Regions from separate parts of the Enterococcus sp. PLH-Efm8 genome, predicted to be linked through region 2. Evidence: a T-box and tRNA genes for the amino acid it is inferred to sense, from the RefSeq annotation. Region 2 holds a T-box; the other holds one or more tRNA genes.
What was found. A T-box is a leader RNA that pairs with one kind of tRNA and senses whether it is charged. The one in region 2 lies ahead of tyrS (tyrosine--tRNA ligase), so its partner is inferred to be a tRNA-Tyr.
Positions count from the first base shown of each region.

Region 1: it encodes a tRNA-Tyr, which carries the amino acid that the T-box ahead of tyrS (tyrosine--tRNA ligase) is inferred to sense. The anticodon was not compared.

Region 1 is NZ_CP172568.1:2,027,365-2,039,480, forward strand. Features, by position in the region: partial or broken gene ACIFUW_RS10030 (DEAD/DEAH box helicase family protein) at 1-767, opposite strand, end outside; gene ACIFUW_RS10035 (PTS sugar transporter subunit IIB) at 848-1,168, opposite strand; gene ACIFUW_RS10040 (DUF7662 domain-containing protein) at 1,276-1,563, opposite strand; gene ACIFUW_RS10045 (YigZ family protein) at 1,689-2,333, shown strand; gene ACIFUW_RS10050 (GntR family transcriptional regulator) at 2,392-3,099, opposite strand; gene ACIFUW_RS10055 (hypothetical protein) at 3,319-3,489, opposite strand; tRNA gene ACIFUW_RS10060 (tRNA-Gln) at 3,614-3,685, opposite strand; tRNA gene ACIFUW_RS10065 (tRNA-Tyr) at 3,692-3,772, opposite strand; gene ACIFUW_RS10070 (DUF2969 domain-containing protein) at 3,860-4,096, opposite strand; gene ACIFUW_RS10075 (ROK family protein) at 4,210-5,094, opposite strand; gene ACIFUW_RS10080 (GNAT family N-acetyltransferase) at 5,179-5,646, opposite strand; gene yidD (membrane protein insertion efficiency factor YidD) at 5,831-6,127, opposite strand; gene ACIFUW_RS10090 (DNA-directed RNA polymerase subunit beta) at 6,262-6,438, opposite strand; gene murA (UDP-N-acetylglucosamine 1-carboxyvinyltransferase) at 6,451-7,752, opposite strand; gene ACIFUW_RS10100 (DUF1146 family protein) at 7,849-8,079, opposite strand; gene ACIFUW_RS10105 (ISL3 family transposase) at 8,393-9,688, shown strand; gene ACIFUW_RS10110 (F0F1 ATP synthase subunit epsilon) at 10,059-10,481, opposite strand; gene atpD (F0F1 ATP synthase subunit beta) at 10,495-11,901, opposite strand; gene ACIFUW_RS10120 (F0F1 ATP synthase subunit gamma) at 11,924-12,116, opposite strand, start outside.
Region 2 is NZ_CP172568.1:334,430-346,545, reverse strand. Features, by position in the region: gene ACIFUW_RS01695 (LacI family DNA-binding transcriptional regulator) at 1-920, shown strand, start outside; gene nhaC (Na+/H+ antiporter NhaC) at 1,201-2,568, opposite strand; gene tyrP (tyrosine-tyramine antiporter) at 2,677-4,074, opposite strand; gene tdc (tyrosine decarboxylase) at 4,341-6,218, opposite strand; gene tyrS (tyrosine--tRNA ligase) at 6,509-7,765, opposite strand; T-box leader at 7,877-8,082, opposite strand; gene ACIFUW_RS01670 (polysaccharide deacetylase family protein) at 8,345-9,646, shown strand; gene ACIFUW_RS01665 (TetR/AcrR family transcriptional regulator) at 9,715-10,314, opposite strand; partial or broken gene ACIFUW_RS01660 (ABC transporter ATP-binding protein) at 10,568-11,449, shown strand; gene ACIFUW_RS01655 (ABC transporter permease) at 11,462-12,116, shown strand, end outside.

The sequences.
Region 1 (12,116 bases), 1.1 Mb from region 2:
ACGTCTGCTTGATCTCCTTTAGTAACTTTTTATCAGGTGTGGCACTTAAGTAGATGAATCGTCCGTCTGGTTTAATCGCTGTTTGCACAGCATGAGCTAATCCTGCATCCCCGTTATAAGGAAACGCATCGATCTCATCGATCACTATTAAATCAAAGGACCGATAAAAACGGTATAGCTGATGAATCGTACAGATAACAAAAGAAGTAAAGGTATAAGCCGTTGCTGTATTCCCATGGAGCAACGTGATTTTTTCTTCTGGAAAAACATAACGATAGCGTAAAAACAATTCATTACAAACATCGACTCGCGGTGTACAAATCGCTACTCTTCCTCCAGCTTTTAAAGTTTCCACTAAAATAGGATAAAGCATCTCTGTTTTCCCTGCACCTGTTACAGCCCAAATAAGATGATGTCTTTTTTCTGAATGGCAAAGTATTCTCTTTGAGATTTCCGTTTGTTTTTCAGTAAGCTGTCCTGTCCAAAAAAAAGACGACTTCTCGAGGTTTTGCTTCAGGCTGATCAAACAAATATAAATCTTGTTGAGTGTCGCATCGCCCTAAATATAGACAATGTGTACAAAAATAACCGTAATCTGCAAGCTGTCCATCAATGACGGACGTTCTCATTCCACAGCGATGACAAAGAATCCAGTTGCTCAAACGTTCCACTGCTGCGATCTTCTCATAATTTGGTAAATTTACCTCCTCACAGTCTATTGCTTTAATATCTCTCGTCAGAAGCCTTCTACCCCAAAAATGATTCATATTATTCGCCCTAAAAAAATATACGAAAAAACAAGCGATCTATTTTTTGGATCGCTTGTTCGATAGTTATACTGTTCTATTTATTCACCTATGAGCGTGATTGCTTGATCTAACACTTTTTCGCCATTCATCATACCATAATCAGCCATATTGATGACATCTAAAGGAATGCCTTTTGGTTCCAGACGTTTCTCAAAATCAGCTTTCATAAAGCGAACTTGTGGGCCTAATAACAACACATCCACGTCTTTATTTGCAAGATTGTTATCTGCGTCAGAAGCGGACACAGCGAAAATATCAGAGTCGATTCCTTTTGCTTCAGCAGCTTTTTGCATTTTTGTTACTAGTAAACTTGTGCTCATACCAGCCGAACATACAAGCATGATTGTTTTTTTAGCCATACTTTTCTCTCCTTTTTAAAACAAACTACGCAAACGTTTTCTTCGCGTCTGTTACTCTATTATATAAAAAGAAAGAAATTTGTCAACGTTTTCTAAACGCGGTTTATTTAATCAAATAGCCAACTAGATTTCACTAATTTATTGAACACGACATATTCTTTGTCCAAATTGATGACAACTACTTCATAGCCTGCATTTATCCAGCCATAGGCACCTTTTTCAGGGTGTTTATAATCATTTGCCCACCAATCTGTACTTTCCCTTGCTGTTTTGGGAAGTCCGTTACTGGGAAACAGCAGTTCGTCAAATTGGGTAAAGGTCAACGTTACTTGAGAGCCGCCATTGTTCTTCAAATAATGCGTAATTGCATCGTACTTTTTCATTCGTTCCTGCATCCCCAGATCCACCTGCCTTTGTCTTTATTATCGCATACTACAGCAATTGCGCAACCGTTACAGTGTTGAAACAACCTAGAACTTTATTTATACTGAATAAAGAAAATGAAAAAAGAGGTGACAAGATGATCGAGCGCTATCGTACAATAAAAGAAAATGGACAAAGTGAGATCGAGATCAAAAAATCACGCTTTATCTGTTCTCTTAGACGAATAGAATCAGAGGACGAAGCAAAAAGTTTCATTCAAGAAATAAAAAAAGAACATTGGAAAGCGAACCATAACTGCAGCGCCTTCATCATTGGAGAAAAAAATGAAATCCAGCGAAGCAGCGATGATGGAGAACCAAGTGGAACGGCGGGCATACCGATGTTGGAAGTCCTCAAAAAAAATCAACTGATCAATGTAGCTGCAGTAGTCACTCGATATTTTGGAGGAACGAAACTCGGCACAGGCGGATTAATACGAGCATACACTCATGCGGTCTCTCAAGCATTGTCTGACATTGGAATCGTAGAAGGTACCTTGCAACAGGAGATCTCTGTGATGATCACGTATCCGCAACTAGGAAAATTACAGAATTATCTTGAACTCCAACATTTTTTTATAAAAGAAATCCAATATACTGATCAAGTTAGCGTCATCTGTGCTGTAGATGAAAAAAGTGCTGACCACTTTAAAGAATCCATCATTGAGCTGCTGAACGGACAAGTCCAATTTGAAGAGGGTCCTGTTTCTTATCACGAGCAACTGGTAACTGATCATATATAAAAACAGGTGATTCTGATTCTCTTTTATTTCTAATACGGAATCAGGGATCACCTGTTTTTTATTTTTCCAAATAAAACTCAAAACGATTTCCTACGTATTGCGTACGCACATACTCAAACGGCGTACCGTCTTCAAAATAAGAAATCTGGCGCAAACGAAGAACTGCATCTCCTCGTTTTACCTCTAAATAGTCAGCAATTTTCTCAGAAGCCAACACAGCAGTAATCGTTTGATTCGCTGGACCGATCTTTTTCCCGCCTTTTTCTTCTAGCGTGCGATACAACGATTCAGTAATCTCTGCTTTGCTGTAGCCATCGATCAGCTTTTGTGGCACACTGGCAACTTCAAAACAAATAGGGACATCATCTGCGAAACGAATACGTTCCATTCGCAAGATCGTGTCATCTTTACTCAAGTTTAGTTTTTCCATTTCACTTGAGCTTGGCGAAGTCAAGAAATAAGAGATTGTCCGACTAGACGGTACTCGATTTTGTGATTCCATAATTTCTGTAAAACTTGTTGCACCAGACATTTTTTCTTGTACTTTTTCTCGTGCAACATATGTACCCGAACCGATCTTTCTTTCTAAGATTCCTTCATCTGCCAAGTTTTGAATTGCTTGTCTCAACGTCATACGGCTGACATTGAATTTCACTGCTAATTCTCTTTCTGAAGGAAGACGGTCTCCGACTTTCCATATACCTTGTTCGATTTCATTTTTTAATTGGTCATGAATCTGTATATATACAGGTAATTGATTCGACATAACGTACACCCGTCCTTTCGTTTCTTCTATTATAACTGGTATATACCTGATTCACAACTGAAAAAGATAAAGGTTTCTATCCATCAACAGAGGATTTAGACACACATCGTTCTTCCTACTCCTATTGTCAGAAACAATTTTTTAGATATGTCCAACCTAGAAAATAACAAAAGACCCTAAAATCGATGAAAATGCCGACTTATGGATCTTTTGTTATTATTAGCGGTTTTTAGCCATCCATTTTTTTGTATGATTCGTTGGGCGTTTTGATTTTACCCGGACCGCTTTTCCGCCTTTTTTCGGAATATTCACTTCAATATTGTATTTTTCTGATTTGACCAAATCATATAACTTTTCAGCTGCTTCGTCTACTTTTTCTTTCCATTTCATGTGGATCCCTCCAATTCTTGTAGTTAACTTAACTCTATCTTAAATCAGCAGAATCTTCAAGGAACAAGGTAGCAAAGCAAAAAAAAGAGCTCTCGAACTAACGAGAGCTTACGATTGTGGTATACTGGGGTAGCTGGATTCGAACCAACGCATGAGGGAGTCAAAGTCCCTTGCCTTACCGCTTGGCTATACCCCAATGAAATGGAGGAGAGTGGATTCGAACCACTGAACCCTAAGGAACGGATTTACAGTCCGTCGCGTTTAGCCACTTCGCTACTCCTCCGAAAGGTTTGTATCAACCTGACTTAGTTATAATACCTAATTTTCCAGATTTTTGCAACCCTTTATTGAAAGTTTTTTTGATATTTTTTTATTCGTGCAGATTCCAGTGTCGAATCACTGTTTCTATCGCATTTTCAAGACTTTTTTCTTTTCCAAAATCTTCTTCACCAAAGAAAATTTCATATTCTTTTGGTCCATAGGCTAAGATCTCACCAATCATTTTTTTCCCTATAAATAACTGAGTGACTTCATAATTCTTACCTTTGATATCTTTTTTCACTTCTTCTATACGCACTTCAATATCTTTATTTTTTTTTGACATCATTTTCACCTCTCAGATATTTTATCATACTGCAGCAAATAAAACATTCCTTAGGTAAAAATCTCCTATTCATTTCATTCACTTCTTTTATGCAAGCTGCACCTTCTCTAAAGCTCTTAATTCTCCCCTTGACGTACAGCGAGATAGTTTGCTGCTGCACCTACAAGATTAGCATCGTTTCTGTATTCACATAATAAAATCTGCGGTTCGAAATCATGCAGATCGAATTGTTCTGTCAGCTTCTTCATTCGGCTTTTGATCTCATCAATGAGCCCTTCTTTTGCAGAAACCCCGCCGCCTAATACGATCACTTCTGGATCAAACGAAAATTGAATACTGAATAATCCCTTTGTAAGATACGTATAAAAACTCTCAACTTCTTCTTTTGCTATTGCATCTCCAGTTTCTGCTAATTCAAAGACATCTTTTCCGGTATAAGCATTTTTATCGAGACCTTTGCGTTCACAATAACGCCAAGCCATCTGTACCGCTGTACCAAGTTTACTGAATGTCTTATCGCCATTTAAGAACATCAACCCAAATTCTCCACCGTAAAGATGTGCCCCTTTATTGATTTGTCCTTTCGTGAACAACGCCCCGCCAATCCCAGTTCCTGCCACAACAAAAGCAACATCTTGATAATCGCGGGCAGCACCTTCATAAAATTCAGCCATTCCGGCACAGTTGGCGTCATTTTCAATCGTTACTGGAAGTTGAAACAGAGTTTCCAAATCTCGGAAAATATTAAATCCATGAATATAAGGAATCGCACTGATTCCCTCAATCACCTGTTTCTCATTATTCACTACTCCAGGAGAGCTGATTCCAATTCCTTCGACTTCAAAAGAAACGAGTATTTTTTTATAAACTTGAAATAATTGCGCTTTCATTTCTTCCCAAGATTCAGGCGTTGCAAATTGTCCCTTACCTTTAATCTCTTTGCCATCCCAACAACCATATTTGACAGCCGATCCACCAAAATCAAAAACTAATATTCCCATAAAAATATTCTCCTTTTTGTTTGCTAAAGCTATTGTAATGTATCTATTTAGCATTTGAAAGCATTTTCTTGAATTGAAATTTTATTAGTTAAAGCTATTTTTAGGTAAGTGAATTGCTAAAATCACTTGATCCCTTAATTGATCTCCATTTTCAAAAATGGGCTCAGAGTAATGATGGATAAAATAGTCTTTGACTCGACCAATCTCCACATAGCCCATTTTTTGATAGAGATGTAACGCCGCACTGCTAGTACTGCCGGTTCGTATGATGATCTGAGTTTGACTGGAAGCGAGTTGTGAAAGCTTCTGAAAAGCTGTCTCAAGTAATTTTCCGCCAATCCCCTTTCCTTGATACGTTGGGGTTACTGCTACATTGACGATTTCGTATTCTTTTTCCCTTGCCACATAGATCAGTACACCTATTGTTTTTTCTTTTTCTTTCCATATCCAGCCACTCCCTCTGGAAACATATACTTGAACTTTTTCTTTATCAGGATCTGCATCTAATAACAAGGACCATGGTAAATCTTTCTTGTTTAGTTCTTCGATCATTTTTTGTCCCCCATATAAGTAGTTGCGGAGTTGTTACTTTGACAATAAATTTCCTCTTTTTCTTTATCGCTCAGTGCTAGCCGTATTTTTCACAACCTTTTTTTTGACGGTGTTCAAAATCCAACACTTCGGCAATAACTCACAATTTTGCAAAATATAAGAAGCTATTTTCCAAATTGTTTCTTTATCGCTCAGTGCTACCCGTATTTTTCACAACCTTTTTATAATCTGGTTCTTTTTTATCTTTCTTATTTCGCGTTAATCGGAATGTCAATGGTACATAATCGATACCGCCTTTGACAAAAGGATGACAGCGTAAGATCCGTGCAGTCCCCATTACCGTCCCTTTTAGCGCGCCATGGGTTTGAATTGCTTTTATCATATAATTGGAACAGGTTGGGTAATAACGGCAGCTAGGTGGAAATGCAGGCGAAATAAAGCGCTGATATCCTCTAACTAAATAAATCAATATCTTCTTCATCAATTAGATTCCTTCTTTTCTTTTACTAAAAAAAGGGATCGCGACTAACGTCAACGTTCCCTTCTGTTTTCTTTTATCATGTTCTGCTTCATGGCTCACTTCATATCGACTAGAACCACTGTGATTCTTATTTATCAATGAAAAAAGTCTCGAATATGAATCCACAAACTTGGCTGAAATACTTTAAATGGATTGCCGCCACCGATGACACCATATCCGATCATCGTTCCGGCCACAAAAAGAAGGATAAGCAATAAGATCACCATTAAAATCTTTATCAAAGTTAATAAGATATATCGTTGGTTACTCATTCAGCCACTTCCTTAAGCAATCGTTTGTGCTGTTTTTTCAGCAGAAGTTTGATCCATGTCTACACGTTCAACGTCTGCACCTAATTGCTGTAGTTTGATATGGAAATTATAATATCCACGGTCTAGATAATTCAAGTTACGCACACGTGTGATTCCATTTGCTTTCAAGCCAGCTAAAACTAATGCTGCTGCTGCCCGCAAGTCTGTTGCATATACTTCTGCACCTTGCAATTCATGGTTTCCATCCATGATTGCTACATTTCCGTCGATTTTGACATGAGCGTTCATACGGCGCATCTCTTCTAAATGTTGGAAACGATTTTCAAACACTGTTTCAGTCACTACACTTGTACCTTCTGCAACTAATTGGATAGCTGTCATTTGAGCTTGCATATCTGTAGGGAAACCAGGATGAGGCATCGTTTTTACATCTGTAGGTAAGATATGTTTTGGTCCGATGACACGGACTCCGCCTTCTTCTTCAATGATTTCTGCACCCATTTCGATCAATTTAGAAATCAATGGGCGGTTATGTTCAGAGATAGCATCTGCAATCAGCACATTGCCTTGTGTCATTGCAGCAGCAACCATAAAGGTACCTGCTTCGATACGATCTTGTACGATTGAGTGGTTGACTGCATGTAAATGATCCACGCCTTCAATACGCATTGTTTCAGTACCAGCTCCATAGACTTGAGCGCCCATTTTATTCAAAATGTTTGCTAAATCAACGATTTCTGGTTCGCGAGCTACGTTTTCAATGATGGTTGTTCCTTTTGCTTTTACGGCAGCCATCATGATATTTTGAGTAGCACCTACACTAGGGAAATCTAAATAAATCGTGTTACCGATCAATTCATCCGCAATTGCTTCGATATAGCCGTTTTTTTGAATAATTTTTGCTCCTAAAGCTTGAAATCCTTTTAAATGCAAATCGATTGGTCGTTTACCAATCGCACATCCACCAGGCATAGCTACTTTTGCATGTCCATTTCTGGCAAGTAGCGGACCCATCACAACGATTGAAGCACGCATTTGACTAACATACTCATAAGGCGCTTCGATTTCTAATTGTCTTGAAGCGTCGATTGTTACTTGATTCTTTTGTTCATCAAAATCTACATCTACGTTTAAGTGACGAATCACTTGATTCATAGTGAAGACATCAGAAAGAATCGGAACGTTGTCTAATGTCGTAATACCTTCTTCTGCTAACAAACTAGCAGCTAAAATAGGCAAAACAGCATTTTTAGCTCCTTCAATTCTTACTGTTCCATTTAATTGATTGCCACCTCTTACGATGATCTCTTCCATGTTGTTCCCTCCAAAAAATTCCAATGAGCATACACTTACTCAAAATCTTTTCTATTATAACATCCTTGCTTTTAAAATAGTACCTTTTTTTAAAATTTACAGGCTAACGAAAAGATTTCGGCATAAAGCGATAACTTCTAAGAAAAAATTACTTGCAGTGTACCCTAAAAAAATTGAAAAAAGTACGATTGCCATTCTAATTTGCGTATTATGCATTGGTCTGAAAAAAGTTTCAATGCGTAACGAACGTAAAGACCAGAAGGCTAAGTAGATAAACGCCAAATGACTCACGATTCGAAGCACCGCATCAATTCCGTATACTTGCATAATGACGTCCTTTCTAACGATTGTTTTATAATAACTAATAAAATGATAATACCATAAAATGTATAAAAGGAAAAACAAGTATACTTAAAAATATAGGAATCCCCTTACATTTTTTAGGAAATAAATGCTAAAAATATGCAAAAAAAGGGACTGAGACAAAAGTCTTGTCGCAGTCCCTTATTCCAAATAAAGGCTCTATACTTTTTGATGTTGGTGAACTTCACCAACATCTTTTTTGTATAAAAAAATATAGAAAAGACACCCTGAAATCCTTTAGAATTAATTTGGCTACCAATTCATAGGAGGATTCAAGATGTCTCATACTCAGCTTATCAAAGATACCCTAAATATTCTAGACCTAAATATCTATTTCGAGGAAAATTGTTTAACTAAAGAAAAATACAAAGGGCAAATTTGCTTGATTTACAAAGGAACTCTTCTGTACAAGCCAGAAGAGTGTTCCCATTGTCTTTGTGTCGTCCCCTCTAGGATCATTCGTTGGGGGACGACAACCGTTCGGTTGTTACTGAATGATGTGTCTGAGTATCGCACTTATCTGGAGCTGAAGAAACAACGATTTAAATGTAAGTCTTGCCAAAGAACATTCGTAGCGGATACCTCTGTTGCTGAAAAACACTGTTTCATTAGTCAAAAAGTTCGTTGGTCTGTCATTGCTCGCTTAAAAGAGAATACTTCCATGACGGAAATCGCTCGTCAGAAAAATATTTCCACTTCTTCGGTCTATCGTGTCATGAAGCGATTCTACCGCCCATTGAATCCTTTCAAACAGACTTTGCCAAAGGTCTTATGCTTTGATGAATTCAAATCGGTTCGAAGTGTTGCCAGTGCAATGAGTTTTATCATGATGGACGGACAAAGCCATGCATTATTGGATATTGTCGAAAATCGACGCTTGCCTTATTTAGAACGCTATTTTTCTCGGTTTTCATTAGCGACTCGTGAAGCCGTTCAATTGATTGTTATTGATATGTATGCGCCTTATGTTTCGTTGGTGAAAAAGCTTTTCCCGAATGCTCAGTTGATCATCGATCGTTTCCACATCGTCCAACATATTGGCAGAACTTTCTTGAATCATCGAGTGAAAGAAACCACGGTACGACTTAAAGGAAATTCCCACTCTCAACGAGGGTTAGGGAAAAAATTGAAGCGCTATTGGAAACTCCTACAAAAAGAAGAAGCAAAGTTAAACTATGAAAAACGGGTTTGGCGTGCCAGTTTTAAAGATTATTTGACTGAAAGTGAGATTGCCGATCGACTGTTAGCTGCTTGTCCCAACTTACGCCAAGGCTATCAGTTATACCAAGACATTCTTTATGCGGTAAAGAAAAGAGATCAGTCACTATTTGAGGATTGTTTAACTAGAGACATTAGCGGTCTGCCAGAAACCTATACAACCACTTTACGAACGTTTAAAAAGTTTCTGCCACAGATCCAAAATGCGCTTCACTACAGCTATTCAAACGGACCATTGGAATGCTTAAACAACCACATCAAAGTATTAAAACGCAATGCGTACGGCTTTCGCAACTTTTACAATTTCAAACTACGAATTATGATTCGTCATGGCAAAACATTTTTAACCAAATAAACAGAACAGAAAGAGGTTTTCTTCTTTCTGTTCTGTCCAAATTATTCTAAGATTTCTCTTTACCAACATCATTTGACAAAGAGCCCAAATAAACGGTGTTCAATCATCTGACCCTCGGTATTAGCTCAAAAAACGGCAAAATATGAGGAACTATTTTCCATTTGTTTCTCTAATACTCAGGACAAAACGCTGATTTTACAACCTCTGATATACGGTGTTCCAGAAGTAGCTTCTTCGAAAAATAAGCTGAGATTTCACAAAAATTTGAGAAGCAATTTTCGTAAATTCCTTCTTATGTCTTGAAGCTGACCACTTCTGTCATAACCTCTTTTTACTGTTCTTAAACACGGATAAACATCCGCATCTCATTTTATGAGTGCTTAGATACTTTGATACGATTGATTGCTCGGTGCAACGCAACAGTTGCCCGTTTCAATTCGTTCGTATCTTGTTTTGCTTTTGCTTCTTCGATTTGGCGTTCTGCGCGTTGTTTTGCACGTTCCGCACGAGATACATCGATATCACGTTCACGTTCCGCACTATCAGCAACGATTGAAACAACATTATCACGAACTTCCATGATTCCGCCATTAACAGCGATCCAATCGACGTGGGTATCTGAATCTGTTCGTTTTACACGAACTTCATCAATCGTCAATGGAACGATGATTGGTGCATGTTTAGGCAAAATCCCAAGCTCACCAGCTGTCGTACGTGCAACGACGATAGCTGCATGGTGATCATAGACCAAACCGGCAGGAGTTACCACATTTACTGTTAAATATTGATCCATGGGGCACCCCTTTCTAGTAGCCTAGTGTTTTCGCTTTTTCTACGACGTCTTCGATTCGGCCAACACTTCGGAAAGCTTCTTCAGGAAGATCATCGTATTTGCCTTCCAAGATTTCGCGGAATCCTTTCACTGTTTCTTCTACAGGGACATATGAACCTGGAAGACCAGTAAATTGTTCAGCCACGTTAAAGTTTTGTGACAAGAAGAATTGGACTCTGCGGGCACGAGAAACTAACACTTTTTCTTGATCGGATAATTCATCCATACCTAAGATAGCAATGATATCTTGTAATTCACGATATCGTTGCAATACGTGTTGGACTTCTGTTGCTACTTTATAATGTTCTTCCCCCACGATTTCAGGTGCTAAAGCACTTGAAGAAGAAGCCAATGGATCTACCGCTGGATAAATCCCTTGTTCTGTTAATTTACGTTCCAAGTTGGTTGTCGCATCCAAATGGGCGAATGCTGTTGCCGGCGCCGGGTCAGTGTAGTCATCGGCTGGCACATAGATTGCTTGGATCGATGTGATCGAACCTTTTTTCGTAGATGTGATACGTTCTTGTAATTGACCCATTTCTGTTGCCAATGTTGGTTGATAACCAACCGCAGAAGGCATCCGTCCTAACAAGGCTGATACTTCAGATCCAGCTTGAGTGAAACGGAAAATGTTGTCGATAAACAACAGTACATCTTGACCTTCTACATCACGGAAATATTCCGCAATCGTCAAACCAGTCAAAGCAACACGCATACGTGCACCTGGTGGTTCGTTCATTTGTCCGAACACCATGGCTGTTTTTTCGATAACTCCTGAATCTTTCATTTCATAATACAAGTCATTACCTTCACGAGTACGTTCACCTACACCGGTAAATACAGAAATACCACCATGTTCTTGGGCGATATTATGGATCAGTTCTTGGATCAGTACGGTTTTACCAACACCGGCACCACCGAATAGTCCGACTTTCCCACCTTTTAAATATGGGGCAAGCAAATCGATAACTTTGATCCCTGTTTCCAAAATTTCTGTACTTGTACTTAATTCGTCAAAGGCTGGTGCTTTTTTATGAATTTCGCTTCTTTCCGCATCTTCTGGGAAAGGTGTTTCTAAATCGATCGTATCTCCTAGTACGTTGAATACGCGACCTAATGTTTCTTTACCTACAGGAACAGAGATTGCTTTGCCTGTATCAATGACTTCCATTCCTCTTTGTAAACCATCTGTTGATTCCATCGCAATGGTCCGGATCACTCCGTCCCCTAATTCTAACGCTGCTTCAAGAACAACTTTTGATTTATTTTCGTCATTTTTATAAACAACTAATGCGTTGTTGATATCTGGTAAGGATTGGTCTAAAGAAAATTCCACGTCGACAACGGGACCGATTACTTGAACAATCTTGCCTGAACTCATCTTTTTTCCTCCAATCTCAATACTATTCTAGTGCCGAAGCTCCGGCAACAATTTCGGTAATTTCTTGGGTAATAGCCCCTTGTCTTGCACGGTTATAAGAAACCGTCAGCTCATCAATGATATTAGCAGCATTATCAGTTGCTGTTTTCATTGCTGTCATACCAGCAGCATGTTCTGCTGTTTTGGCGTCAACGATCGCACCGTAGATCAAACTT
Region 2 (12,116 bases):
AGAAGAAAGTCCGAAAAATTATGGATGAACTAGGTTATGTTCCTAACATGACTGCCCGCAATCTAGGAAAACGCATTTCCAGTGCCATCGGCGTAATCTTACCCCCTCTTGATTCAAAAGAGCGGATCGGTAACCCATTTTATCTTGAGATCATGGAAGCAATCAACGAAGAAGCGCGGAATTATGATATGACTACAGCAATCGCTACTGCTAAAAATTTTGAATTGCTGTTAGAGAACGTCCAGCGTATGCATTTACAAAAACAAGTAGATGGTTTTATTCTAGTGTATTCAGATAGTCAAGATCCTGTCATTGATTATTTATACCAAAACCACATCCCTTTCACTTTGATCGGACAGCCTTATCATCATGAGAACGAAATCGTTTATGTAGATAATGATAACCAGCTTCTAGGTAAACAAGCAACAGAATTTTTGATCCAGAATGGACATAAGAATATCCTGTTTGTGACAAACACGACTCATGAAAGTTTGTATTTCGAACGATATTTCGGTTATCAAAAAGCAATGATGATGGCTGGTCTTCCTGCGTTATCCAGTGTAGTACTAGAGCATCCGGAAGATTATCTGTCCTTTGAGAAAACGTTGAAAGAAAACGAAGCCACAGCATTGGTGGTCATTGACGATATCTTCGCCCTTCGCACGATGCAGTTGGCGCAAATGTACGGCTATGTCATTCCAGAGACACTCTCCGTCATTAGCTTCAACAACTCGATCTTCTCAACATTAACACACCCTTACCTTACAAGTATCGATATCGATATCTCCGAATTAGGACGTGTCGCTATGCAAAAGCTGCGCGAATTGATCCATGAAGAATTGAGCAGTGGCGTACGTTTGGTCATCCCTCATCGCTTGATCAAAAGAGAGACAGTCGTTCCTTTAGAAAACCCATACTAAATAGCTGACTCACTAAATACGCTGACCATTTATCCTATGGTCAGCTTTTTATGTAAAAGAAGATACTACTTCTAACACATTGTTTATCTGTAAAAAAGAGCGTGGGACAAAAGTAAAGAACACTTTTGTCTCACGCTCTAAACACGTATAAACGGCGGAAGCAGAAGCAACTCCTTCGGAAATAAGCTGAAATTCACAAAAATTTAAAAAGCAATTTTCTTGAGTTTCTTCTTATTTCTTGGAGTTAAACGCTTCTGTCCCAGCCTCTTTTTTCCTTCCTTCAATTTTTTACACGTCGACGATTCAATAAAAAACCGCCTAATATTGTAAAGACAGGTGCAAGAATCGAGAAAAAGGCGAATGGCAAGTAATGCAACGCGCTAACTTTCATCGTTCCCATAATGAATGTGCCGCTGACTCCCCACGGTACGAGAGAATTGACGGTCGCACCTGAATCCGCTAGTGTTCGTGTCAAATAGGTTTTTGATAAGCCAACGTCATCAAAAGAACGCTTGAATGTTTCTCCTGGAAGAATGATGGACAGATACTGTTCTCCAACGATCAGATTGATTCCGATACAGCTCAAGGCAGTAAACCCGACTAAACGAGAAGGTCGGTCCATCTTTTCTTTTAATTCTTGAACGATGGTATCAACGATCAGATATTTGATCAGTAACCCACCTAATGCCAATGCAAGTAAAATCAAACTAGCAGAACCTAACATACTCATGATCCCGCCTCGAGAAAGCAGTTCATCTAGCTTTGGATCAGGTGTATTTGCGACATAACCATTCATCAAGATGTCTGCTGCTTTTCCGACCGTCAAACTTTTCTCATGGATAAAAGAAAGAACGAGAGCAGCTGTCGATCCCGCTAGTAATGTAGGGATAGCCGGAATCTTTTTGATTGCCCCCCCAAATAAAATAACTAGTGGAATCAATGTCCAAGGAGAGATCCAAAAGCTCGCTTTCATGTTTTGGATCATTTCATTGATACTAGCTAGATCGGCTGAATGACTGTTATGTCCTAATATCGTATAAAAAATCAACGAAAGGACGAATGCTGGGAAATCCGTATAACGCATACCAGCGATATGTTCGAATAGATTAACTCCTCCAATACCCGCTGCCAAGTTGGTCGTATCTGATAAAGGCGAGCAGTTATTCCCTAAAAAGGCACCGGAAACGACTGCGCCTGTAGTCATTGCATCATTGAATCCAAGTAAATGACCGATCCCCAAAAAAGCAATTCCAATCGTCGAAATCGTTGTAAATGAACTGCCGACAGTCACTCCGACAATTGCACAAACAAGAAATGCTGTCGGTAAAAAGAAACGCACAGAAACAAGTTTAAATCCATAAACCATAATCGTAGGGATGGTTCCAGATAAAATCCATGAAGCAACTAAGACACCAATCAAAAGAAAAATCAGGATTGGAATGATCCCTGGAGTGATTCCTTTGATGATTCCGTCATGGATCTCATCCCATGTGAACTTTTTAAATCTGCCATAAAACAACAAACACATGAAAGCTGCAAGGATCGGGATATGTGGCGAGAGCTGGAATCCGATGATCAGTACTCCTAGGAGTGCCAACAACACGATCAATACAGCGATACTTTCTTTTAAAGAAATATTTTTATTCATCGTCGATCTCCTATTTCAAATGAAAAGGCCCTGCCATGAAAAAACTATTCACTTGGCAGGACCTCCTACTAAATCAGCGACAAAACGTCGGCTGAAAGACTTATTTTTTTATTTTTCTTCTAAACTTTTTTCTACCTCAATCCCCCAAGAATCTTTCTTGAAGTGATTGATGATCAATGGAATAACGAACATGACCACTGTGATAGCTGCTACTAATAATGCATCACTCAATGTCGCTGTACCTAATGTAGCAAATACGACAACGATGATAGAGAAGATCAGCATGCAGCTGACTACCCAAGCTAATCCGTTTCCGTTTTTACCAATTCGGTAAGGACGTTCGAATTCTGGATGTTTCTTACGCATTTTAAGCAATGAAACAGCAATCAAAATGTACACGATACAATAAATAACAGTTGTAGCATTTGTAAGTGTCAAGAATACAGCACTTACGTCATCCATTACACCATAAAGCAAAGCAAATAATGAAATAACGATTGATTGTGTTAGAACGACATTTCTAGATACGCCGTATTTGTTTTCTTTATGGAATCCGAATTTTGGTGGAAGGAATCCTTCACGAGCTACTTGGATGATTGTTTTTGATGGTCCAGTAACCCAAGCTGATAATTGTAAAAGCACACCAATAAATACCATGAAGCTGAAGATATTTCCGATCACTTCTGGTAAGCCTAGGATTTGACAGTCAATCAAGATAGGCTGCGTGATATTTGCTAATTCCATTTTTCCATCTGGTACGACATTTGCTACAAGCATCGCATTGATGACATTCAATAAAACTAATCCGATCAAAGCGATAAATACGCCTTTTGTATAATTTTTTGTTGCGTCTTTCAAACGAGGCATGTAAACAGAACTCATTTCGATCCCAACAAAAATAAATGTGATACCAGCTAAGTATTTCAATGAATCAATATGTTCCAAGTCAGGGAAAGCTTTTGACCATGAAAAGTCACCTAGATAGCCGTTTGAGACTAGTCCGACTTTGAAGGCTGCCAAAACACCTAAAACGAACATGATGACTACTGGGATATATACCCCTAGCCATACACCGATGTTCCCGCCGACTTTTGCCATATCGAATTTCAAGTTCAAGATCGTGATGATCCAGTAGATAACTAAAATACAACCTAAAACGAACCAGTGATTATTGCCAAGTTCTACATTACCAAATGTGTTTCCTAACAATGGTCCTAAAGTAGAAGCGACCATTACCATACCTGGGAACATTTGCACCCATAATAGCCATGCAACGACAAATCCCCATTTGCTGCCCAGTGCTGTTTTTACCCATAACTGAGGACCGCCTTCTTGAGGAAGCATCGTTGAAAGCTCACCGGAAACCATTGATATCGGACCGGCAAAAAACAAAACTGCAAAAATTGAATAAAAAATCAATGTCCAACCGACTGCGGCTAACGTAGGAATACTCCGAACCGTTGCACACAGTGCCATTGTCAGACCGATAAAGGTCCCAAGACCCATTTTACTTACTTCAGATTTACTCACCGTTGACACTCTCCTTGATTTTTTGGATAAAATAACGATGTCTTTGAAGTAGTTTCAGCAATAAACGAAACAATTCAGCGAATATTTGAGGGGATTCTTTGAGTCTATTGCTTGAAGGGTTTCTTCAAAGACAACCTCAAAACAAAGGGATCGAAGAGCTTAGGTCTCCCCTTGCTCTTCAGATCCAAACATGCGTCAGAAACAGTTAGTATTCAAGCTGTTTTCTAACATGATTACCTTGCTTATTTTGCTTCGCTTGCCAATAATTGGTCTGCGTAGATTTTTTCCAATTTTTCTTGAAGAGCTGCTTTGATTTTTTCAGCATATTCTTCAAAGTGTTCTTCTTTGTTCATGTATGGTGTCATTACGCTGGCACGCAATACAGTTACTTTTCCGGCACGGTTCCATTCTTCATCTGTGAATCCTAGTTGGTTCACAAATTGTAATGGGCTGTTGCCATAGTCTGGGATAGCAAAGTCAGTATGTGAAGTTAAGAACTCATTACCGTAAATGCTTCCTTTCACGTATGAAGAATAATCATATACGTCATGGTTCAATTTATTCATTGCAACTAAGTCATCGTTGCCTTTTTCTTTGAATACGTAGTCTACCATATTGAAATCTGGATAAGTTAATGGATGAACTTCGATTTCTTTGTCTCCTACTTTAAATGACAAGTCATTCAAGAAGTTGTAGAAACGATGTGCACCTTCGATTGATGCACCCATTAATTTACCATATCCTGTGACATTCAAAGGTAAGACATGGTGTGCTGCCCAAACGCTGGCTGCTGTTGCCCCTGCTTTTGAACCTTCCAAGATATAAGCCCCAAGTAATGCTGGGATATCTGCGCCTTTTTCAAATACATATGTCGCAAAGTAAGAGATAACGTCTCTCATGCGGATATCTTTGATGACGATACCACCGGCAGAATATGGAACATAGCCCATTTTATGTGGGTCAATCGTTACAGATTCTGCTTCTTCGATTGCTTTATATGCACTGTGTACTTCTTCTAAGATATAATCTTTGTTTTCTGTAAAGACATTGTATTTGTAATGAACATCTTTTAAATCTTCAAATGGAATGAAGTTGTTGTCTTCGTCTAAGAAAATCGCACGGCCGTATCCGCCATAAGCAGCATCTACGTGTAAGTAGAAGTAAATACCGTCTTTTTCTAATACGCGACGCAATGCAACGATTTTATCGATACCGTCGATTGCTCCTTCTTCTGTTGATCCTACAACACCGACTACACCTAGGATTGGTGTTTTTTCAGCTGCTAGACCACGAACGATTTTTTCAAGTTCGTTGATGTCCATGCGATAGTTGTGGTCAACTGGCACTGGAATCACTTGGTCTAAACCGATACCGATGATGTCGGCAGCTTTTAGCCATGAATAGTGTTTAGTTTGTGGAACCAACCATTTTCCTAATTTTTCTAAATGTTTTCCGCTACGTGCTGAGTGAGCTTTGATTTCGTCGATTTTTTCTGGGACGCTGTCTAACAGATTCATGATTTCTTCTGTTGACAAGTTCATTAATTCCCAATCGCTTTTTCCAGCAACTAGTTCAGGTGTCACTTCTTTCATTGCAAGCGGCAATGATTTGATGTTGCGGGCATACCAAAGTCCTTCTAAGTTTGCTAAAGAACCATCAGCAACGATGTGGCCCCAGCCATCTTTATAGCTCATTAATTTTGCAAATTCCATTCCTACTTCTTCTTCCATTTGGCTTGTTGCAGGAGAAGATTCATAGGCAACGTTATTACCATTCCATAGCATAGCAAAATTGTACGCTAGTAAAGATGGCATCAATGTTTCAGAGTTCATATGACCCCAGTAACGTCCGGCATTATGCCAAGGAACGGAATGGGTACGCATCCGCGCTGAAATTTCTGATAGAACATCCTTTGTTTTATTCACAGTGTGTTCAAAACTAGCACTGCTTTTTTCTTCTGGCGTAATAATAGGCATGTCTTGAGGCATGTAGTTTTGACGCCAGCCTAAATGTTCATCCACCAATTCATTCAACAAAGCTTTATAGATTTGGCCGTTCTCAGCTTTGTCCCCAATGAATAGGGCATTTAGGTTTAGATCTTTCGACAATGATTCACTCATAGTGAAACCCTCCTAAAAAAATATTTAAATTTTGTCGAGCCCTACATTACACCTGTTCTTCTATTCTGTAAACTAAGTTTTGGCCTGATTTTTAATCATATTTTAATATGTATCAATTATCCGAATTGTTCACACTTTTGAAATAATTAAAAAAAACGAGGGAATTTACAAATGTAAACTCCCTCGCAAAGATTGTATTAACGACAACCAGCGTTCTATTTTAGGATGGGTTTCAAAATTGGAATGTTGTAATAGTATTTCCCTTTTTCAAGGTAAAAACTTACTAAATTCTAATCAATTACTTTGGCCAAAAAGTAATTTTTCTTACCTTTTCGAATAACCACAAACTTACCATCGAATTCATCGGATGGATTTATGACAAAATTTAAATCGGTAACGCGGTCACCGTTAATACTTATAGCTCCGTTTGAAACATCTTCACGTGCTTGACGTTTAGATGGTTCAATTTTTGTGGAAACAAGCAGTTCCACGATATTTTCAGGTGTGCTTGAAATTTCAACGTTCGGCATTTTACCGAATCCTTGCGCGATTTCTTCCGCATTTAGTTCTTTAATATTTCCAGAGAACAATGCTTGCGTTATTTTTTGCGCTTCTTTCAAGTCTTCTTCACTATGCACAAATCTTGTAACTTCTTCTGCCAAACGGCGTTGTGCTTCACGTTTCTCAGGTTCTGTCTCTACTTTTTTCGCTAAGTCTTCGATTTCTTCTTGAGACAAGAAAGTAAAGAATTTCAAGTATTTCACTACATCGCGATCATCTTGATTCAACCAGAATTGGTAGAACTCAAATGGTGAAGTTTTCTTCGGATCAAGCCAAACGGCACCGCCTGCAGTTTTTCCGAATTTCGTTCCGTCAGCCTTCAGCATCAATGGGATCGTTAAACCGAACGCTTCTACTTCTGGTCCTTCTAATTTTCGGATTAGGTCTAATCCAGCTGTGATATTTCCCCATTGGTCTGCTCCACCGATTTGCAATTGCACATCGTATGTTTTATGCAGATGCAAAAAGTCGATAGATTGCAGAATTTGGTAAGTAAACTCTGTAAATGAGATTCCTACTTCCAAACGGCTGGCAACGATATCTTTTGCTAACATCGTGTTGATGTTGAAGTTTTTACCGTAGTCTCTCAAAAATTCAAGTAAAGAGATTTTTGACAACCAGTCGTAGTTGTTCACAAATGTGATATTTGCATCTTTACCAAACAATTTTCTCATTTGATTGGAAAGTGCGTCCACGTTATGTTGCACTTGTTCCATCGTTTGCAACACACGTTCTGTTTTGCGGCCGCTTGGGTCGCCGATCGTTCCTGTTCCGCCGCCAATCAGAATATATGGATGATGGCCTGCCAATTGGAATCTTTTCATCATCATAAATGGAATCAAATGTCCGATATGCATCGAATCACCAGTTGGATCAACGCCGCAATAAAGTGAAATGCTCTTTTCTTCAACGAGCTCGCGAAGTCTTTCTTCGTTTGTTTGCTGATTAATGGCGTCGCGCCAAGTTAATTCATCAATAATATTCATTTTACTGACCTCCGTGTAGTTTTTTTATGAAAGCAGGAACCTGCTAGCATGTGTAATTAATTATTTCTTCAGGATAGGATAGGAAATAAAAAAAGTCCCTTGGCATATAAGCCAAGGGACGAAATCTCGCGGTACCACCCAATTTGTATGTCTAGATATCCAACATACCTCTCGAACATTTAACGCTGTCGCGTGGCAATCACTGCCAAAGACTCCTGAAATGTAATTCGCTTTAAAGCATGTACTGGTTTGCAGCGACCACCAGCTTTCTGAAACATTGGCTTTAACAACTACTTCGTTTCGATCTTCGTCTTGTTATTATTAATATGTGTCTATCATAGAGCGCAACTTTTTCTTTGTCAACAGAAAAAGGATATTTTTTTTAAATTCCTCATTTTTTCTTTTTTGAATCCGCTCTAATTCCGAACATTTTATTTTCAATTATTGTTAAAAGAAATAACTTTTTCTGTATTTTTTCTGCAATTTATCGAGAAGTCACTTTACTTTGCCTCTTATTCTTTCTTCGTTACAATAAGGAATGGGACAAGTAAAAAAATGAAAAAGCAAGGGACGAGGTATATGGAAAAAAAGCAAAAAATTATTTTAGGAGCCACTTCTGCTTTAACTATCGTTATTTTAATTCTAAGTTTGTTTTTTGTCATCCGATCATCTACAAAAAAAGAACCAATCATTCCTGAAAAAAAAATAACAGAAAAAGCAAAAGAACCGACAGATGATAAGCAACAACTAGTTACTCAAGCAAAAAATCTGGCTCAAAGCTACGATTATGACCAAGCGATTGCGTTATTGGAAAAAGATAGTAAGAACGGATCTACTGAAACACAACAGCTTCTTCAAACACTAAAAAAGGAGAAAGAACAACTGATCGACTGGTCTGATCCTACTCAGATCTCTCATGTCTTTTTCCACAGCTTGATCGTGGACCCGCAAAAAGCCTTCCACTCTCAACAGGCACAAGGATACAAAGATTATATGGTGACTGTTGAAGAATTCAACCGTTCGATCGAACAACTTTATCAAAATGATTTTGTTTTAGTTAATTTAAATGATTTGATCCAAAAAGACGAACAAGGAAATCTTTCCTTTAACGGGCTTGCGCTACCTGAAGGAAAAAAACCATTGGTTCTTTCACAAGATGATGTCAGCTATTATGAATATATGGATAATTCCGGTTTTCCTAGCCGATTGGTCGTATCAAATAACAATGAAATCAAAAATGTCTATAAAGAGAAAGATAAAGAAGAAATCGGTGACTTTGACATGGTTCCTCTGATCGATGCCTTTGTCAAGAAACATCCTGATTTTTCTTATCGAGGCGCAAAAGGTACCTTGGCCCTGACAGGTTACAACGGAGTTTTAGGTTATCGAACATCAAAATCTCAATATGGAGACAATGAAAAAACAAAAAAAGAGATTAAAGAAGCTAAAAAAGTGGCGGAACAGTTGAAGAAAGACGGCTGGAGCTTTGCTTCCCATACATGGGGTCACTTGAATATGACTCAAGCTTCACTAGAAGATGTAAAAAAAGACAATGAATTGTGGCAGCAAGAAGTTGCACCTATCCTAGGAAAAACAAATATTCTGATTTATCCATTTGGTGCAGACATCAGCGACTGGCAGCCTTATTCAGCAGAAAATCAAAAATTTGCTTACTTGAAGAGTCAAGGTTTCGATATTTTCTGTAATGTCGATGCTTCTACACCAGCTTGGGGACAATTAGGTACGGATTTCTATCGAAATGCTCGGATCAATATCGATGGCATTCGTTTTCAATCTGATTTAGACGGAAAAAATCCTATTCTTGATCCATTCATCAATGTCCATGATGTCTATGACAAAGAAGCACGCGAATCTGCTTGATTTTACGTCATTTATGAACCAAAAAAGCCGAACTGACATTTTATCGTCAGTTTCGGCTTTTTTATGCTTTATTTCTTCTTCGGTGCGATTCCCTTGATCAGGACTTCTGTCCATTCTGCTGTATATGGAAGCAGTTTTGCGTATATCTCCGGCTTAGAAATTCCTTCTACCATTGCTTGAAAATAGAGGATCAAGAACTCATCCGAATATTTCAAATCCACTTTTCCTTCTTTCCGCCCTCGATGGAAAAGATCAAGCATGATACTGAAACTTTCTTGCGTATACGCATCCATCGCGTCAGAAAATTCTTTTTTTTCTTTTTTTGTATAGTATGTCATCAAATCGATATAAAATTGTTTGTTCACTCGATTGAGATAACGGATTTTGTTTTCACTCATGGCAATCAGTGTTTCTTCAAATGGAAGATTTTCCGCAATCAACGCTTTCGCTTCTTGCCCTAAATCATTCATAAATGCAAAAAATACTTCATAAATCAGCCCTTCCTTGCTGCCAAAATATTTAAAAATCGTCGCTTTACTTACCTGAGCGTTCTCAGCTACCTTATCCATTGTCACTCCAGCGGTTCCTATGTCTGTGTTCATCAAGTCAAAAGCTGCTTGTAAAATCTCTTTCTTTTTCTCTTGTGCTCTCTTTTCAAAACCGTTCATTTGTAGAGCCTCCCGTAATTTTAAACTTTTATAATATATATAGTTCAAATTTATTCTGAGGTTTATTATAACTATCTATTGAGAAAGTATCAAGCTAGCAATTCCTTGTTTATGAATTCATTGACAGAAATTTATAAAAAGAATATTATGTACTAAAATAATAAAAAAAGTTTTATAAAAAGGTATAAAACCTTTTTATTAAACTATTTAATCTTGTTTAGTATATATTTTTAGAAAAAGGAGTGGGGTTTTTATGGCAGAAATCGTCAAAGTCACACATTTGAAAAAGAGCTTTGGTCGTTTCGAAGCTTTAAAAGATGTCTCTTTCACCGTACATTCAGGTGAAGTCGTTGGATTTATCGGACCAAATGGTTCTGGAAAATCCACGACGATTCGGACACTTTTAGGGATTATAAAAAAAGACGGCGGAACGGCAACGATTTTTGGGCAAGATGTATGGGAAGATAGTTTATCTATCCATGAACGTCTTTCTTATGTTCCAGGCGATATCTCTTTGTAGGGAAATTTGACTGGAGGAGCGATCATCGATCTCTTCATGAAGCTTCATGGAAAAGGGAGTGCTCAAAAAAAAGATGAACTGATTCAACGTTTCTCTCTTGATCCTAAGAAAAAAGCAAAAAACTATTCAAAAGGAAATCGCCAAAAAGTGGGCTTGATTGCTGCTTTGGCTGTTGATTCGGATCTCTATTTATTTGATGAGCCTACTTCTGGTTTAGATCCTTTGATGGAAACGATTTTCCAAGAAGAAGTTGAAAAATTGAAAGAACAGGGCAAATCCATCCTACTTTCTTCTCATATTCTCAGTGAAGTCGAGCGACTAGCGGATAAAGTCGTGATCATACGCGAAGGAACAGTCGTAGAAGAAGGAACACTCGATGAATTGCGTCATTTGACTCGTTCGACCATCACTATAGAAACAGAAGCAGAGAATAGTCACTTAGCACAATTGAACGGTGTCCATGACTTTGTGCAAAAAGGTCACCTCGCTCAATTTGCTGCTGATAACGAAGCTTTCGATGTGATTTTAGCTGAAGCGTCCAAATTAGGTGTGAAAAAATTTGAATCTATTCCACCGACTCTTGAGGATTTATTCATGAGACATTATGAAGGATGAGGAGGAAGCGAAATGACTGATAAATTTTCACGCTGGTCCACCCTTTTTTCTCAAAACCTTAGCCGTGACTGGAAAAAGATCCTGATATGGCTAGTCGGTGTCACTGCTTTTTCTGGTGGTTTTGTCCCTGCGTTTGAAGAATTGACTTCCGGACAAGGATTAGCTGGATTATACGAAACCTTGCAAAACCCGGCAATGATTGCAATGGTCGGACCAACTCCAGCTTCGAATGCTGCTGAGTATACTTTAGGAGCGATGTATGCAAATGAAATGTTGCTTTTTTGCAGTTTGTTTGCTGCTGTGATCTCTGTTTTACACGTGGTGAGCCAAACGAGAAAAAAAGAAGAACTTGGTCTGATTGAACTTATTCGTTCCTTTCGAGTCGGACGTCAAGCAAACTCTTTAGCTGTCATCGCTGAAAGTATTCTGATCAATTTGCTTTTAGCAATATCGATCAGCTGTACGATGATTTTTTTCCAAGCAGATTCGATCACTGCAGAAGGTGCTTGGCTTTTTGGGCTATCTGTAGGTAGTATGGGGATTTTGGGGAGTGCCGTTGCACTGTTTGCTGCACAACTGATGCCAAGTTCAGCCAGTTCGAATGGTCTGTCTTTAGCGTTTTTAGGTGGACTTTACCTTCTACGAGCAATAACAGATGTAGCTGATT